3 regions of the Lactiplantibacillus sp. YT640 genome follow, and region 3 is predicted to be linked to each of the others. Evidence: predicted binding sites of a transcription regulator. Region 3 holds the regulator's gene; each other region holds the start of a gene.
The links. The regulator Rex, encoded in region 3, represses fermentation and respiration genes when NADH is low (regulators of the CRP and FNR family bind a similar motif). The targets are predictions, from matches to a motif close to TTGTGAANTANTTCACAA.
Positions count from the first base shown of each region.

Region 1 (6,237 bases), on a different contig from region 3:
ACAATGTTCTGGTTTTCCTTAAACTTCGGAAACGCGTATAGCAAGAAGAGGTATGGTAACGTCATCGAAACGTTCGCCATTAAGGTCAACACATTGTAAAAGGCTGACGCGTCTGCCGTTGCAAAGGACGCCACCAAGATGATCACAATCACGATGGCACATTGAACCATCATGGCATAACTTGGCATACCAGCTTTGTTGAGCTTCGTAAATTTCTTCGGCCACAGTTCCTTAGGTGTTCCCAAGATAAGCGTCTTCAATGGTGAATAAGTTAAGGTGAAGAACGCCCCACTGTAAGCGAGGAACATCCCTAAGCCGGTGTACCGTGCAAACCACAGTCCCATTGTCTTAGCGGCCGCTGTACTCAAACCAAGCGCTTGCCCTAAAACATAGCCCAAGTTTTGCATCATGACATAACTAATATTACCGAGGTTAGTCGTTGGATTCGACAAAACGGCTTGCCAGTTCGTACTAATCCCCCAGCAGAAGATTCCCAGGCCATAGCCTAAGGTAATGACGATGGCAGAAATAATAATTCCGCGTGGGAAGGTCTTTTCGGGGTTCTTGGTCTTATCAACCATCCCACCGAGAACTTCTAGCCCACCGTAAGCAAAAATGGCGAAAACGGCAAACCCGAGTAACCCGACTGGATGCTGATAACTTGGATTTGGTGACGTCATCACATGTTGTAACGGTTGTGCGAATTGTCCGTGATTCAAGGCTAAAACGACCCCCGAAACCACTAACAGGATTGCAGTCAAACTGGTCACCGCCAGGCCGCCTAAACTCGTGACCCGCACAATGCCTTTCATCCCTTTGATGGAAACGAACGTCACTAGCACCATCCATAGACAGGACAAAATCCCAATCATCTGCGTCGCATTCAGACCAAACATCGCAAAGCGCTGCGTTTGATCGCTCCCAAAGAAGATGGTCGTAAACGGAATCCAGACTTTAGCTGACGTTGAGACTAACCAAATAATGTACGACGCAAACCACATGAACGTGCCCACGAACGCAAATTTCGCATTCACACTCACTTCCAGCCACTTGTACATCCCGCTACTATCAGACTTAACCGCTGCCCCGAACTCCGCCATCATTAGCGCGAACGGGATGAAGAACAGTACGGCTGCGACTAGGTAAAATAGAATCGAGCTGTAACCCATTAAATAATAGGCCACCGTACTATTGGCAAATCCGAAAACGGTCGTAAAGATCATCATGACTAGCGCCATCAATGTAATCTTTTCATTATCTTTTGTTGCCATTATTGCACTCCCTCACTTACTCCTTTAATACTTTTGTAAAGCTATTCCAATTTAAGATTACCGAACGAAGGCAATAAAGCGCTTTAGTTTTCCTAACAATATTATGATTTTTTCATGTGATAGTCAGCGCAATTATTCATCTAAACAATTGCCGCAACAGTTATTGACAAAAACTATTTCATAACGGAAACGTTCATTTAATAACATAGTAACTTTTCTTTAACATAGCTGACACATAATTGGCGTATTCTACACTTATCAGCTTAGGGAAAATATAAAACGGGGTTATACATATCATGAAAAAATTTAACTTTAAAACCATGTTGCTATTAGTTTTGGCTAGTTGTGTCTTCGGGGTTGTCGTTAACGTGACTACTAGTCTTGGACCACAAACCACAATCACCGCCCAGGCCTCCAAGAAGCTTAGCCAAGCCCAGCAAATTGCCAAGATCAACGCCAAGCTTTCGAAAGCCAACCGCGCTGCCAAAAATTGGATCGCCTATCGTGAATCTGGATACAGTTATACAGCTCGTAATGGCCGCTGCTACGGTCGCTATCAATTGTTGCGCTCATACTTACACGGCAACTTGTCACCCGTCAATCAGGAAAAACGTGCTAATACCTACGTCGCCTCGCGCTACGGCTCCTGGGTCAAGGCCAAACGGTTCTGGCAACATCATCACTGGTACTAACCCAATTTTTCTATTGGATCACACTAAAAAGACGACTAATTACTAAGATTGTGAATCTTTGTAATTAGTCGTCTTTTTGTAGGCAGTAATATCAAATAGCATGAGGACTATAGTTCACCGTCATTTAACACTTGGTTACAACAGGTATGCCGTGATTGCCGCACCTTTTCTAAACGATATTGTGAAAAATATAATTAATTAGCCAAAAAGTATTGCAAATTGTAATTATTACGACTATAATTTGATTCGTAAATTAGTAATGATAGCGATTACAATATAAAAAGAGGTTATTAATATGACTGAACGTAATTTTGATTTCTTAATGCCTAGCGTTAACTTTTTCGGTCCTGGTGTCATTAGTAAAATCGGCGAGCGTGCCAAAACTCTTGGTATGCACAAGCCAGTCATCGTCACCGACAAATTTCTTGAAAGTCTGCCAGACGGCGCCGTTGCTCAGGTGCGGCGGTCACTGGATGCTGCCGGGATTGACTACGTAATTTATAATCAAGTTGAACCCAACCCTAAAATTCATAACATTCAAGCTGTTAAAGCCTTATATCAAGCCAATCAAGCGGACTCCCTGATTACTATTGGCGGTGGTTCTGCCCACGATACCGGAAAAGGTGCCGGCATCATCATGACTAACGGCGACGATATCACTAAGTTAGCAGGAATCGAAACACTCAAGAATGCCCTACCACCACTGATTGCGGTCAACACTACCGCTGGGACTGGTTCTGAATTGACCCGTCACTGTGTCATTACGAATGAAGAAACGCATTATAAGTTCGTCGTTGCTTCATGGCGTAACATGCCACTCGTGTCCTTTAACGATCCCACTCTCATGCTAGATGTTCCTAAGGGACTCACGGCCGCAACTGGCATGGATGCTTTTGTCCAGGCTATCGAACCCTTTGTTTCTGTCGATCACAATCCGATTACCGATTCACAGTGCATCCAGGCCATCAAATTAATCGAAACATCATTACGCGAAGCCGTCGCCAATGGGCATAACCTAGAAGCCCGGACACACATGGTCGAAGCTGAAATGTTAGCCGGCATGGCCTTTAACAACGCCAATCTAGGTTACGTGCACGCCATGGCCCACCAGCTCGGCGGCCAATATGACGCACCCCACGGTGTCTGCTGCGCGCTGCTCTTACCCTACGTTGAAGAATATAATCTAATCGCGTGCCCCGAACGTTTCGCCGAGCTCGCCAAAATTATGGGCGAAAACACTGATGGCTTATCGACTCGTGATGCTGCCGAATTAGCTATCAAAGCGATGAAACAACTCAGCGAAGACGTTGGCATTCCGCATTCCATCAAGGAAATTGGCGCCAAGATCGAGGACTTCGAACACATGGCGACTAATGCGCTTAAAGACGGTAACGCCTTCTCTAACCCACGCAAAGGCACTAAAGAAGACATCATCAAGATTTTCCAAGCCGCATATGATGCCAAGTAATCCCCCATTCAAAGTTAACTAAATCATTCACAGCAAATAATCGGTTCAAGAATTCATAGTAAATTCTTGAACCGATTATTTGATTGGGACCTCTCTACAACTCGAATCGTTACTCGGCAATGCCATGCACCCCACGTTTGGACGCGCTATTCAAAATAAACACCGCAACAATAAACCGACAAACACAGATAAGAATATCTATCAGAACACGCATTGTGCAAATTAATTTGTCCTGATTTGTGATTAAAACGTGCCAAGTTTAGATTGTTATTCGTCAGCCGGTGCGCGTCCTATTCCGACCTCCGGGGCTGGGTGAGGGGCCACGAGTTGAAGCCGAGCATTGCCTGGCCAACGGATTAATGCTGTTTTGGCATTAGTCCGTTGGCGTAGCAAGCACAGGCTTTAGTGGCCCCGAACACGTTTCGGGAAGCCGCTCAAATGGCTAATGAACGACCACCGAACTCGGTACAATTTGTTGTTCGCTATTTGATACTGGAACTTTAAACAAAGCGTTAGGTGTATTAAGCCCTCTGTCAAGAGCTTAAATCTTACTACACCAATTCAGGATTAGTGAGCTATCTCAATATCATTTTCACCCTGACAGTTGATTGACAAAATTATGGTTTATGAAAAACAATGACGAATTCACCAAAAGTTGGGTACGCACATGTCCGCCATTCGAACACTGTCCCGACTGGAAGGCGTTTCGGCCAATGCCCAGTGGTGAAATTTCACTTAGCAAGCGTCCTTTGCTTGGTTAGTGAAAGGCCAGTATTTGAGACGTGGGCTTCGGCTTAAATCTGTGCCCACCACGTTCCGGCAATTGGCAGAAATGCCTGGAGGTCGGTGTAGGACGAACTAACTAAACAAGTTTACGCTGAGTCGAACTTTTCCCAGCGGTCCATAACTGGTTGTTTTTGAATTTAAGAATCGGCACGTTTTAATCACAAATTATGCAAGCCGTCCAAGCGGCTTGTGTTTAACACAAAAAGCGGCGATGTCAAAATCAACTTTTGACATCGCCGTTTTAGAAGTTATTCATCATAAACTGATGGCACCCAGCCGGCAGCTATTTCCCCGGTTGATAATCTTCATCAATGATCAAGACAGGTTTGATGGTCTTGCCGCTACCTGAATCAGCATTAGCTTGATTAATATCCTCAAACTTATAGAACTTTTCGGTCTTTTCAAATGGGAACATGCCATGTTGATAGAAATCGATTAACCGTGGAATATCAACGCCAGGGATGGCATCACCCATGTTAACACCAATGACTTTCTTATCATCAACACACAAATCGTTCCATGAGCTAATGGTGATATTTTTGGCCGTAACGGCAATCAAAGCAGCAGTCCCACCTTGAGCAAGTGCGTGGATTGCAGAAACCATAACTGGTTCTACCCCAGTCGTATCAACGGCAAAGTCGACCCCGTAACCATGCGTCAACTTCTTGATTGCTTCAACTGGATCTTCTTCCTTACTGTTAATGGCGTGAGTAGCACCTAATTCTTTGGCGAGTTCTAGCCGTGAATCAACAATGTCGACCGCAATCACTTCGGTACAGCCAGAAATCTTACCAGCCATCATTGCCGCTAAACCAACCGCACCAGTCCCAAAGACTGCAATTGTTTGTCCTGGGCGCGGCTGTAAACTGTTCAAAACAGTGCCACTTCCGGTGACATAGCCGCAGCCTAAAGGTCCCAAGCGACGTAAATCTAGTTCTTTTGGTACTTTAACCGCATTACGTTGGTCAACTACCGTATGAGTCGTGAAGGAAGATTGGTCGAACATATCACTGATATGGTGCCCGTTTTCTTGGAAATGGTCGGAACCATCGGGACGAGTCCCACTCAAGTTATAGTCGGCATAATTCCGACATTTAGTTGGCATGCCTTTCAGACAGTTATCACATGTTCCGTCAGCGTAAAATGATAGAATAACATGGTCGCCCACTTCAAAATTAGTTACTTCTGAACCGACCTTTTCGACGATTCCAGAACCTTCGTGTCCTAAAATTACTGGATAACCTAACGACGCATCACCCCGCCGAATTGCTTCATCAGAATGGCAAATTCCAGTCGCAACCATTTTGATTTGTAAATCAGTTGCTTTCATTTCAGCTAATTCAATATCATCTTTAATGACAAATGGATCGTTTACTTTATCAACCACTGCTGCTTTAATTTTCATGTTCAAACCCTCGTTTCAAATAGTATGTAAACCGCTTACAATTAATATTGTTACACAATACACAATTTGATTCAAGCGCTTACAAAAGCATTTAACACCACACTTATCTCCGTTAAATGGGCATTCTTCTAATTTTACACTAACGATATGATACTTAATTAGTGTAAATCTAATACTCTTTTTTTTACTGATTGTGAGGAATTTATAGCCAGTTTTCTTCCTTAAATTGTCGACTCAAAAAGCGGGTGTCTAACGCCAGCTCAACAACGTGAACTGGCGTTAGACACCCGCATATTTTGTACCATTAACACACATTTCTGCTTGTTTAACAAGCCCGATTTCATCCGACGCTATCTGCTCATCGTCTACGCAGGTTGGGCGTTCGAACTGATCTTAGCTTTATTTAGCAATACCGAACTCGTGACTACGGACAATGAACTAAAGGCCATTGCTAATCCGGCCAATTCGGGGCTAAGCGTCAGCCCAATGGCAAAGAAGAGGCCCGCCGCGACTGGAATCCCGAGCACGTTGTACACGAAAGCCCAGAACAGATTAAGTTTGATACGGTTAAATGTCTTCTTACTCAATGCCAACGCCCGGTCAACATCACGCAGA
Region 1 is NZ_JBMNVY010000014.1:20,257-26,493, forward strand. It holds gene yjeM (glutamate/gamma-aminobutyrate family transporter YjeM) at 1-1,271, opposite strand, end outside; gene ACOV1R_RS09845 (transglycosylase) at 1,568-1,963, shown strand; gene ACOV1R_RS09850 (iron-containing alcohol dehydrogenase) at 2,259-3,431, shown strand; gene ACOV1R_RS09855 (NAD(P)-dependent alcohol dehydrogenase) at 4,501-5,622, opposite strand; gene ACOV1R_RS09860 (copper-translocating P-type ATPase) at 5,988-6,237, opposite strand, start outside.
Region 1: ACOV1R_RS09850 (iron-containing alcohol dehydrogenase) is a predicted target of Rex. The motif match lies at 2,143-2,160, and genes of this name have one in related genera.

Region 2 (6,237 bases), on a different contig from region 3:
CCATCATCGTAAATTGTGAAACATACTTTTTTTGTGTCCCAATCATCACTCTGACCTCACGATTTCTTTCAGTTATGCTTTAATTTAACTTCAGATCTTCCAATTCCGGCCGTAAATTTTCAAGTGCAATTTGCCCAGGTGCCGAAGCCGCCCCGACCGTTGCAAATGATAAACAAGAGCCGAACACTTCACCAGCAAGCCGTGACACTTTTCCTAAGTCACCCATCGACATTGTGATTACTGGCTGTGGTAGTGTTTGGCGTGCAATATTAGTCGCTGTCAGTAATGTTAAGACATCCTCCACCGATTGTGGCATCACAGCCATCTTAGCAACGTCAGCACCATAATCGACCATACTAGTAAGGCGCTTAACGATCTCAGCAACCGCCGGCGTTTTATCAAAATCATGATTACTCATGATCACAACTACTTGATGCTCATGAGCTGCTGCAACAATTTGTTTAACAGCTTGTTCGTCATGGTAACGCTCAACATCTAAGGCATCCGTGAACCCACCATCTAAGACCGTCTCACACAGTTTAAAATACTCAGTATCTGATAGTGCTAATTCGCCGCCTTCACCTTTAGTTCGGAAAGTAGTTAATAAGGCAATATCACCTAAAGCCTGACGAAGTTGCTGACCGGCCGATTTCAACTTTTCTGGATTAATTACATCCTTGAAAAAATCAATTCGCCATTCAACGACATCTGGCTGTGCAGCTAAAATCGGTGTCGTCGCTGCTAAAATATCATTAATCGTCGTTCCTGTGATAGGCACTGCCAACTTAGGTCGACCACTACCAAGTTCAATATTTCGTAGCTTTATCGCTGGTTGCATCTTAACTTGCCTCCTGTCATCAATTATTTATCCTGATCATCACTAAACAGAATCTGATGAATGTAATCAACTGGCATGTCTTCGCCAGTCCACAGCTTAAAGGCTGCTGCACCTTGTTCAAGCATCATACCTAAACCATTGTAAACATGCTTCAATCCTGCTTGACGAGCTACCTTCATTAATTTAGTCGTTCGTGGTGCATATACTGTATCAAACACAATTTGGTCTGAGCTGAACCAACTAGGATCGTCCACAAGCGTCTTATCTTCAAGTGGTTTCATTCCAACACCTGTCGAATCAGTATAGATATAAGAGCTTTGGATTTCCCGTTTGAAATCATCACGATCTTCTAATGAGTGTAAAGTGGCGTGACAGTCGGTCTGCTCATTAATTAGTTTAACGTTCCGTTCGGCATTTGCCCATGTTGCATCGTGCATATTAAAAATAGATATTTCTTTGACACCATCCAATGCAGCCTGCACTGCGATCGCAGTCCCGGCACCACCAGCACCAGCTAGCGTCATTTTATGTTCGCGAATATCCAAGCCTTCATCCACGAGCGCTTTCATAAATCCGATGCCATCAGTCGTATAACCTGTTAAAACACCATCATCATTAACAATTGTATTAACCGCACCCATCATTTTAGCTGCTGGATCAAGCTTATCAAGCAATGGAATCACTTTTTGCTTGTTTGGCATTGAAATATTGGAGCCACGCATATCAAGTGTTCTGATTGACTCAATTGCACTTGGCAGCGTTTCATTCGTCACTTCAAATGCTAAGTAAGCGTAATTTAGTCCTAATTTAGCAAAAGCATTGTTATGCATAGTTGGGGACATTGAATGACGAATTGGATACGCCATTAAACCAATCAGTAAAGTATGCCCATCAATTCGTTCTGCCATGAAAAACCACTCCTAAATATTATTTTTATCTGTTTGTTACTCAATTCACTTGTTATGTTAGCAAATTAGTTTAATATAATAAATATGGATGAGTTGTTTAAATCATCAAAGTTATCTATGAGTAAAGGAGCATTCCTCATGAATTTAAGACATTTAGTTTTTTTCAAAGAGCTAGCTCGAACACAACATATGGCAAAGGCTGCCGAAAACTTAGGTATCTCACAGCCTTCGTTGAGTTATGCCATCAAAAAACTCGAACACGAATTGGGTGTTCCACTTTTTGAAGCAGATGGCCGTAATATCAAGTTAACATCAATTGGCGGTGTTTATTTGAAATACGTCACTGCTACTTTAAATGATTTATCACAAGGCAACGAACTCGTCAAACAACTTATGGATCCAGATACCGGTCATGTTAAATTAGGATTTACCTACACCCTTGGACAACAACTAGTTCCTGAGTTACTGTCCCATTTCAAAAATCAAAGCGAAAATCAAGCAATTACTTTTGAGCTTGGTCAAGGAAACTCCGGTGTGCTCCTGCAAGCACTAGCCGATGAAAAATACGACATCGTTCTAGCCTCTAACGTCGATAGACTGGGTGAGCAGCTAACTGCCCATCTCTTTGACTTTATCCCACTAGTTCAACAAGAAATTGTTGCAGTTGTTCCAAATGATCATCCCGCGGTACAAAAAAATCCGCTACACGTTGAAGACCTAGCACCTTATCCAATGATCTTATTTTCACAGAATAGCGGCTTGCGACCATTAATCGACCAAATCCTATCAGCAGCCCACGTTCAGCCCAAGGTAGCTTATGAAGTAGAAGAAGATCATACTATGGCTGGGTTTGTTCGTTACAATATGGGTGTTGCGTTAATGCCCTACTTACCACTTTTAAATCCCGAGCGTGTTCAAATCAAACACTTAGCTGATCAGCCATTACAACATCAAATTTACTTAGTCGTTCGTCGCAGTGGTTTTATTACACCTGCCGTCCACCGTTTCCAAGAGTTTATTCGCAGTTATTGTTGGCAACATTACACTAATCAAGAACGATCAATCTAAAAATTGCGCCTTTATTGAAGGCGCAATTTTTAATTAACTTTCAACACCGGAAGCAGCCGACGTACGTGTTGACCGACCACCATGTTTCACAATCAATGCTAAACCAACCCCAATTAACGTAATCACAATGTTCATTAGAATTATCATCCGTGGCGCATCAGCACCGGTAACTTTTGTCAAGTATGCCGCAGCTGATAATACAGCATAATTAGCCACGCTTGAGGCAATCATTACAAGGGATGTCGCTAGACCTTTACTATCTGGAAAGAAACCAATGGTCGTAGAGGTCGCCAATTGTAGTACCCCACCAGCAGCAGCGTAACCAATAACAAAACTACCAATATAGAGAATGACTGGATTATTAATGAAATAACATAACATTAACATGACGATTGAAATACTTGGATATAGTACTAATACGGTCGTCTCTTTCAGCCCCATATGGATAAACTGAGCAGTTAATAAGACCGCTACCGTTGCACCAACCGCATAAAATGATTGCAGGATACTGGGGTCTTTGATTCCGTAACTAGCTCCTAGCTCTTGATTGCAATTCAACCAAATCATAAACGTCGCTGAACTAGTAAAACCAATTAAAATTGATGCAATCGCAGCTGGTGTGAAACGATGCTTCGGTTTGTCAGTAGTCGTTTTAGCCTCAGCAGTTGCTTTATCTTGCTTAGGAAATGGTAAAACCAGAACTAAGATTGCATCAGCAATCATTAAAATTCCACACCCGATAAAAATGACTCGATATGACATTTGAGCACTAGCAACCAAACCAATAACGAACGGCAATACAAACTGAGCAACCGTTATGGCAAACTTTGTAAATAGATTTGCAATTGAGGCCGATTTAGGAAAGATTTCCATCACACTTGGTGACACACAGGTATCCAAGAACGAATTAGCAATCCCGTTAATAATACCAATAGCATACGCCCACCACATGCTGTGAACTGTGATCATCCCAAAAAAGAATACGGCGTACAACGCAATTCCAATGAAACCACTGATACGACGCCCAATCCTATCAGAGACTGGACCAGCAAATGGGTAAGCAATCAGCCGTCCCAGACCATAGGCAGCAATGACAGAAACTACCATACTAACATCAATGGTTCCGTTAGCCAGCGTGGATGCGCCCCACGCCTTTGCAAACTCAGTTTTATACTGTCCCATTATTGAAGAGGCAATTCCTAAAATAAAGTAAGCAAAGTACAATGCCAATGCTGTTACATAATATTTACGGTTTGAATTTGTGTTACTTGTCATCTTAACGTCCCCCATCATCTGAGAAGAACCGTTGCGTTACTTCTTCAACGGGCATTTCTTGGCCTGTGTACAATTTGAACGCTGCGGCACCTTGCCAAACCAGCATCCCCTTACCGCCAATTGTTTTGCTTCCATGTTCAGCTGCATCTGCTAACATTTTTGTGGTAACAGGATTATAAACAGTATCTGTCACAACTAAATCAGAACGAAAAACGGTCATATCCTTAATATTAGTTTGTTCAACATTCGGTGCCATACCGGCCTTGGTTGCGTTAGCCAAAATATCACTTTGTGCAATTGCTTGTGTCAAGACTTCCTGGTCATTAATATCGCCTACAGTAACTTGGCATGCGGGAACTTTATCCATGATCTTTTGAGCCGTTAACTCAGCATTTTGATAAAACGAGTCCTTAGGATTAAAGATATGAATCGCCTGAGCGCCATCTAGTGCCATTTGAACGGCAATTGCTGTAGCAGCACCACCAGCACCTAACACCGTAAGGCGCTTTCCCTGTGGGTCAACACCATGCTGGCGTAGATTTTCAACATAGCCCGCACCGTCCGTATTATGACCAACTAACACGCCATCATTATTGACAATCGTATTCACAGCACCGATTAATTCTGCAGCTGGTGACAATTCATCAACTAATTCTGCAGCAACCTTTTTACAAGGCATCGTTACGTTAGCACCACGCATATTTAAAACGCGCATTTTAGTTAACGCACTGGCCATTTCATCAGCCTGAATGTCAAAAGCCAGGTATGCATCATTAATACCTGCCTTTTCAAAACTGTAGTTATACATTGCTGGTGAGCCTGAATGGCCAACCGGCGAGCCGAAAAGGCCTAGCATAGTTGTGTGTCCATCAATTCGTGCTTCCATCTTTTTATTGCCCCTTTCTAATGCTGCTTAGCTGCTTGACGTGCCTCGTAGGCTTGATATTCGGCCGTTGGCATAGCCTTACCTGTAAAGAGTGTGTATGCTGCATCACCTTGCCACAATAACATGCCTTTCCCCGGCGCTACCGTGCATCCTAATGCCTCGGCGTCTTCAATTAACTTGGTCTTTAGGGGGTTGTAAACAGTATCCGCAACAACCAAGTCTGAACGTAAATAGCTTGGATCGACTAATGATTGACCGTCCAGCGGCTTCATACCAACAATAGTAGCGTTAACCAGAATATCAGCCTTCTCAATCTCAGCTTTTAACTTGTCTTGGTCTTCTAGATGATAGACGTTAACGTCGACTTCTGGCTTTGCTTCCTTAATCTTCTTTTGAGTGTTTTCGGCATTCGCATAAAAGTCGTCCTCACGGTTAAAAATAGCCAATGATTTAGCACCATCTAATGCACATTGAACTTGTAGCGCCGTAGCAGCACCACCAGCACCAATCACGACTAGCTTTTTACCAGCAATATCTACACCGTTCTCTTTCAGATTGCGTACAAAACCAATGCCATCCGTAATATGACCTGTCAACTTACCATTATCGTTAACAATGACATTAATAGCCCCCACAATCTTTGCGGCCGGTGACAACTCATCAACAAGTGTTGCGGCAACGCCCTTACATGGCATCGTTACGTTGCTACCGCGAACCTTAAATAATCGTAATGCATCAATCGCTTCTGGCATTTGTGCTTTTTTAACATCAAAAGCTAAATATGCATAGTCTAATCCTTGCTCTTGAAAGCTAAAGTTATACATTGCCGGTGAACCTGAATGACCTACTGGAGAGCCGAGTAAGGTAAATAAACCAGTGGTACCTGAAATTCGTTTTTCCATAATTGTTATCTCCTCTTAATTAATAAAGAAAGAGACCGAGACAGTCGTCCCAGTCTCATCCACGAGTTCATGTAACTGAATTAATTTCTATTTTTTCGCTGGTTGATGATGATCAATCGCGTATTGACGACGACCACCTGGCTTTGGAATCATGTCAGAAATCATCATATTCAAACCACCATCAACGGTCACTTCACCACCATTAGTGTAGTCAGAACGGTCACTAGCCATGAATAAGACCGTATTAGCAATATCATCCAAAGTCCCAATGCGGCGACTAGCCACTAACCGCTCACGGCCCTCTTCAACTTTAGGATCACTGTAAAAGTTCTCAGATAACGGCGTCTTAACCAGACAAGG
Region 2 is NZ_JBMNVY010000024.1:11,075-17,311, reverse strand. It holds gene ACOV1R_RS12460 (FAD:protein FMN transferase) at 1-46, opposite strand, end outside; gene aroD (type I 3-dehydroquinate dehydratase) at 80-838, opposite strand; gene ACOV1R_RS12450 (shikimate dehydrogenase) at 862-1,746, opposite strand; gene ACOV1R_RS12445 (LysR family transcriptional regulator) at 1,885-2,814, shown strand; gene ACOV1R_RS12440 (MFS transporter) at 2,848-4,089, opposite strand; gene aroE (shikimate dehydrogenase) at 4,091-4,975, opposite strand; gene ACOV1R_RS12430 (shikimate dehydrogenase) at 4,993-5,877, opposite strand; gene ACOV1R_RS12425 (SDR family NAD(P)-dependent oxidoreductase) at 5,965-6,237, opposite strand, start outside.
Region 2: ACOV1R_RS12450 (shikimate dehydrogenase) is a predicted target of Rex. The motif match lies at 1,780-1,797, and genes of this name have one in related genera.

Region 3 (6,237 bases):
AACGCCCCATAGAATCATGCCGATAATCATAATAATGAAAAAATAAACGGGAAACGTTAAGAATGATGCGGATTCGCGCATTCCACGCAAATTTAACGCCATGATGGCGATGACAATCAGTACGGCAATCAATACTTGATAATTAGCTAGCGCCGGAATCGCCGACGTGATTGCTTCAGTACCAGAAGTGACGGAAACCGCTACGGTCAGCATATAATCAACCAGCAGTGATCCCCCGGCAACTAATCCGGCTGGCCGCCCCCAGTTCGTACTTGCCACCACGTAGGCGCCACCGCCAGATGGATAAGCCCGAATAATTTGTCGGTACGACATCGTAATAGCAAACAACAGCACTAACACAAGCGCCGCCACGTACAATTGATACATCAACGCGGCCGCTGAAAGTGTAATCAAAACGGTCGTAATCTGTTCAGTACCGTAAGCCACCGATGATAGCGCATCTGACGATAGCAGCGCCAGTGCCTTGAACTTGGTGAGTGCTTGCCCACCCTCGTCCATGGTTTTTAACGGTTTCCCAATAACTAACCGCTTTAAATAACGCCACATGATAATAACTCCTTTATTCCAAAATAATTATCCCAAAGTAAACTGAGTCAAAGTAGATTCTACTACTTTACCCTGCCAAATACTACCAGTTAAATGTCGGGTGCTTCACCGCACCCACATTTTGCGTTAACGACTAATCCTACCGCTCTAATATGGATAAATCAATACCTTTATTCTAGTCGATTCACACCCTAACAGCACTAAAAAAGCACTTACTCAGCCGAGTAAGTGCTTAATGTTACGATTTGTTTACATCATACCGCCCATACCTGGGTTTGGTGCGGCTGGTGCAGCTGGTGCATTTTCTTCAGGTTTTTCAGCGACAACGGCTTCAGTCGTTAAGAGAAGGGCTGAAACAGAAGCGGCATTTTGTAAAGCAGAACGCGTTACCTTAGTTGGGTCCACGATACCAGCTTTGATCATGTCAACCCATTCATCAGTTGCGGCGTTGAAACCAACACCTGGCTTTTGTTCCTTCATCTTTTCAACGATAACAGAGCCTTCCAAACCAGCATTTTCAGCGATTTGGCGAACTGGTTCTTCCAAAGCACGTTTAACAATGTTGATCCCAGTTTGAACGTCACCAGTTTCCTTCAATGCAGCAACATCTTTGATAACGTTAATCAAAGCAGTACCACCACCAGCAACAAAGCCTTCTTCAACGGCGGCCCGAGTTGCGTTCAAAGCATCTTCAATCCGGTATTTACGTTCCTTCAATTCAGTTTCAGTAGCGGCACCGACACGAACAACGGCAACCCCACCAGCTAATTTAGCTAAACGTTCTTGTAACTTTTCTTTGTCAAAGTCAGAAGTTGTTTCACCGATTTGGTTACGGATAAATTCAACCCGTTCTGAGATAGCATCCTTGGAACCAGCGCCTTCAACAATGGTGGTGTTATCCTTAGTAACCGTAACTTTGTTGGCTTGACCTAATTGATCGATGGTCGTGTCCTTCAATTCAAGGCCAAGGTCGTCAGTGATAACCGTCCCGCCAGTTAAGATAGCGATATCTTGTAATTGTTCCTTACGCCGATCACCAAAACCGGGTGCCTTAACGGCGACAACGTTAAACGTCCCACGCATCTTGTTCAAGACTAAGGTTGGTAAAGCTTCACCAGAAATGTCATCAGCAATGATCAACAATGGCTTGCCTTGTTCAACGATGGATTGTAATAGTGGTAAGATATCTTGAATGTTTGAAATCTTCTTATCAGTAATTAAGATATATGGATTGTCAAGATCCGCCTCCATCTTATCATTATCAGTAACCATGTATTGTGATAAGTAGCCGCGGTCGAATTGCATCCCTTCAACAACGTCTAAGCTAGTATCAACACCACGTGATTCTTCAATCGTGATAACACCGTCATGACCAACTTTTTCCATGGCTTCGGCAATCAATTTACCAGTTTCTTCACTTGCTGAAGATACAGAAGCGATTTGCGCAATATCTTCTTGCGTCTTAACTTCGTGTGCCATAGCGTGTAATGAGTCAACCGCCGTCTTAGTAGCTTCTTCAATCCCACGACGAATGCCAACAGGGTTAGCACCGGCCGTAACGTTCTTCATACCTTCATTAACGATTGATTGTGTTAAGACCGTTGCAGTAGTCGTCCCATCACCAGCGATGTCATTAGTCTTTGAAGCAACTTCAGAAACTAACTTAGCACCCATGTTTTCGAAATGATCGTCTAATTCGATCGCCTTAGCAATCGTTACACCATCATTAGTAATTGTTGGTGAACCATATGATTGTTCCAAAACAACGTTGCGACCCTTAGGACCTAACGTTGACTTAACTGTGTCAGCTAATTGATCGACACCTTTTAGCATCGCTGAACGTGCATCTTCAGAGAACTTTAATTCTTTAGCCATTATCTCTATTCACCTCATGAATTTAATTTATTTTAAGTTGCGCAATTTAAATGGATTAGTCTTCGATTGCAACAATATCTTTTTCGTGCAATACCAAATACTTAGCACCTTGATACTTGACTTCGGTACCGGCATACTTATCGAATAATACTTGATCGCCGACCTTCACGCTGGGGTCAACTTTTGTCCCGTTATCTAAAACACGACCGTCATTGACGGCAACAACCTTACCGCTTTGGGGCTTTTCCTTAGCGTTATTGGCAATGACAATACCGCCAATTGTTTGTTCTTCTTCTTCTTGTTGTTGCAAGATAACGCGATCTCCTAATGGTTTTAACACGTGAATCCCTCCATTTATTCTTTTTTAGCACTCCTCAACCTCAAGTGCTAATTACATTGTCAACTATATCATTTTAATTCAAGATTGCAAGTGATTTGTCAATTATTAGTCAAAGAATGTCAAATCGACTATAATGAATACTATTGAAGTATCAATAAATCTTAAATCAAACTTTTAAAAGGACGTGACTTGATGGTTAATCGCCGCCAATCAATCTTTATTCTTATCATCTACTTTATTATTTACGCACTACCGAGCGTCCTTGTGACTGCTTTCCATCAGCTAGGGGCCCAAGTATTCGTGATTCAAACGGTCGACTACTTAGTCGGTGCAATCCTACTCATCTGGTTGGCGAGTCGCATGCGGACAAAAAACGTTGTTGAAAAACAACCAAGTAACTGGTTCATGACGTTCATCTGGGGATTGATCGGTCTTGTCCTAGTCATCGTTGGTCAAGTCATCATTTTAAAAATGACGGCTTTACTGGGACAGTCAACAGCGTCAACCAACACGACCACCCTCTTAACTGTTGGGCAACAATATCCCGCTTTCTTCTTAGCCATCATTGTCGGTGCCCCGATTATGGAAGAAATCGTCTTCCGCAAAGTTATCTTTGGCAATCTAAGTGCGGTTACTGGTCAGATTGGGGCGGCCTTGATTTCTAGTGTGCTATTTAGCTTTGCACATGCGGATGGTCACTTTATCCTCTATGCCTTTATCGGGTTATTATTCTGCTGGTTATACCAGCACACCGGTCGGATTCAAACATCGATGACGGCTCACATCCTAATGAACGCATCGGTTGTGTTACCCACATTATTAGGCTTACTGCACTAGTATCATTACTAGGTAGCGCTAACCTAGCGTTTCAACGTTAATTTTCACCGAATATTTATACGTTACAATCAATGATTCGTGATCTAAGTATGTTAAAAAGGCTTCCCTGAATAATTCAGAGAGGCCTTTTTATAGCCATTTAATTTCAAAGATAAAGCGAGTTATTAATCTTCAGTCTCATTTTCATCGTCATTACCATTGTCACCTAATTGCTGACCGTAATGTTCAATGAAGTAGATCAATGTTTGTAATTCGTTGGTCAAATCAACGTTCTGAACCCGTACTGTCTCAGGAACGGAGATTCGTAACGGCGTAAAGTTCATGATTCCTTTGACGTTTGCATCAACCAAGTCATCGGTAATTTTCTGAACAACCGTGGTTGGCACCGTTAAGATAGCAATCTCAATCTGTTGTTCGATCAATTGCTTTTTGAGCTCCGTCATTGGGTACACTGGAACCCCACTTTGGACTGTATTGGCAATCGCCTCGTTGACATCAAATGCTGCTGAAATGCGGACATTACTGTTTTTGTGAAAATTAAAGTTCAGTAGGGCGTGGCCCAAATTACCGACCCCAATTAAAGCAACATTCGTTAAGGTGTCTTGATTTAAAATCTTTTTGAAAAATGCAAGTAACGTTTCAACATCGTATCCATACCCTCGTTTGCCGAGCGCCCCAAAATACGAGAAATCTCGCCGAATCGTTGCTGAATCTACTTTAACCGCCTCGGACAACTCGGTCGATGAGACCCGCTTCTTATCTGCATCTAGCAAGATATTTAAATAGCGGTAATAAATCGGTAACCGTTTTGCCGTTGCCCGTGGAATTTTTGTTTCTGCCATTCGGACGTGTCCTCCTAATTAAAAGTTTGTGAATTTGCTGACACTATTCTAGCATAACGCGTGACTTTGTGAAATAATAATTACTTATTATTCCGAATAATTGGGTCAGGCCGTTACAATATGCTACAATTATGTCACGAATTAAATGTGAAAGGAGCTTAATAAAGCGTGATTTTACTACAAGTACAGCAAGTTATGCGGCGTTTTGGCGCCGATGTCTTGTTCGATAACGTACAAATGGATATTCAAGAACACGCTCGGGTGGCCCTTGTCGGTCGAAACGGGGCCGGAAAATCAACCTTACTTAAAATGATTGCCGGCGAAACGGTACCGGACGAAGGCCATATTTCAATGCGCAAGGGCTTAACAATCGGTTACTTGGCGCAAGACCAAGGACTGGATAGTAACAATACGATTTGGGAAGAAATGAGTAGTGTCTTTGCTGAGTTACATGCCATCGAAAAACGGATGCACCAGCTCGAAAATCAATTGAGCGACCCCGCAATCATGAATGATGAGCAGGCTTATCAACAGACCCTGAAAACCTATGATCAGATTCAAACTGAATTTCAACAAAAAAACGGGTACGGCTACCAAGCTGAGATTCGGGGCGTGTTGCACGGCTTCCAATTCGACGCCGATGTGTACGATAAGTCGGTGACGGCACTATCCGGTGGACAAAAGACCCAGTTGGCCTTGGCCAAGTTGTTACTTGAAAAACGGGACTTGCTTATCCTTGACGAACCGACGAACCACTTGGACGTCGAAACCCTTACTTGGTTGGAAAGCTATCTCCAGTCTTACTCTGGTGCGCTGCTAATCGTTAGCCATGACCGTTATTTCTTAGACCGGGTCGTTAACGAAGTCTATGACTTATCACACCATGAAATGGTGCACTACACTGGTAACTACGACCAGTTTGTGCAAGAAAAAGCGGCTCGAATCCAAGCACAATGGAAACATTATGAAAAGCAACAAGCGGAGATCAGCAAGCTTGAAGACTTTGTTAATCGTAACATCGTGCGTGCTTCTACGACAAAACGGGCCCAGGCTCGGCGTAAGCAGTTAGCAAAGATGGACTGCCTTGACCGCCCTGATAGTGACGAGAAGACTGCCCACTTTGGCTTTCATGCGGCTAAACAAAGCGGCAACATTGTGTTGACCGTCAAAGATGCAGCCGTGGGCTATGATGGTCAGATTCTTTCGGAACCCGACAACTTGAATATTAAGAAACATGAAGCTATTGCCATCGTTGGACCGAACGGTATTGGAAAATCGACTTTCCTAAAGAGTATTTTGGGACAGATTCCATTCATTAAAGGCCAGGCCGTTTTTGGCACCAACGTCGTTACGGGCTACTACGATCAAGAGCAACGTAATTTAAACGACAAAAAAACCGTCCTCAGTGAACTTTGGGATGAACATCCCACCACTCCTGAAAAAGACATTCGTACCATTTTGGGCAGTTTTCTCTTCACTGGTGAAGATGTTGATAAACCCGTTCATGCCCTATCTGGTGGAGAACGAGCCCGGTTACTGTTGACCAAACTTGCCATGCAAAATGACAACTTCTTAATCTTAGATGAACCAACTAACCACTTGGATATCGATAGCCGTGAAGTTTTGGAAGTCGCCCTCAACGACTTTGACGGCACCCTTTTGTTCGTGTCACATGACCGCTACTTCATTAACCAAGTCGCCACGAGTGTCGTAGAGGTTTCTCCGGAAGGCACGGAACTCTTCTTAGGTGATTACGACTACTACATCGACAAGAAA
Region 3 is NZ_JBMNVY010000013.1:50,990-57,226, reverse strand. It holds gene ACOV1R_RS09680 (APC family permease) at 1-567, opposite strand, end outside; gene groL (chaperonin GroEL) at 817-2,442, opposite strand; gene groES (co-chaperone GroES) at 2,498-2,782, opposite strand; gene ACOV1R_RS09665 (CPBP family intramembrane glutamic endopeptidase) at 2,975-3,619, shown strand; gene ACOV1R_RS09660 (redox-sensing transcriptional repressor Rex) at 3,784-4,461, opposite strand; gene ACOV1R_RS09655 (ABC-F family ATP-binding cassette domain-containing protein) at 4,630-6,237, shown strand, end outside.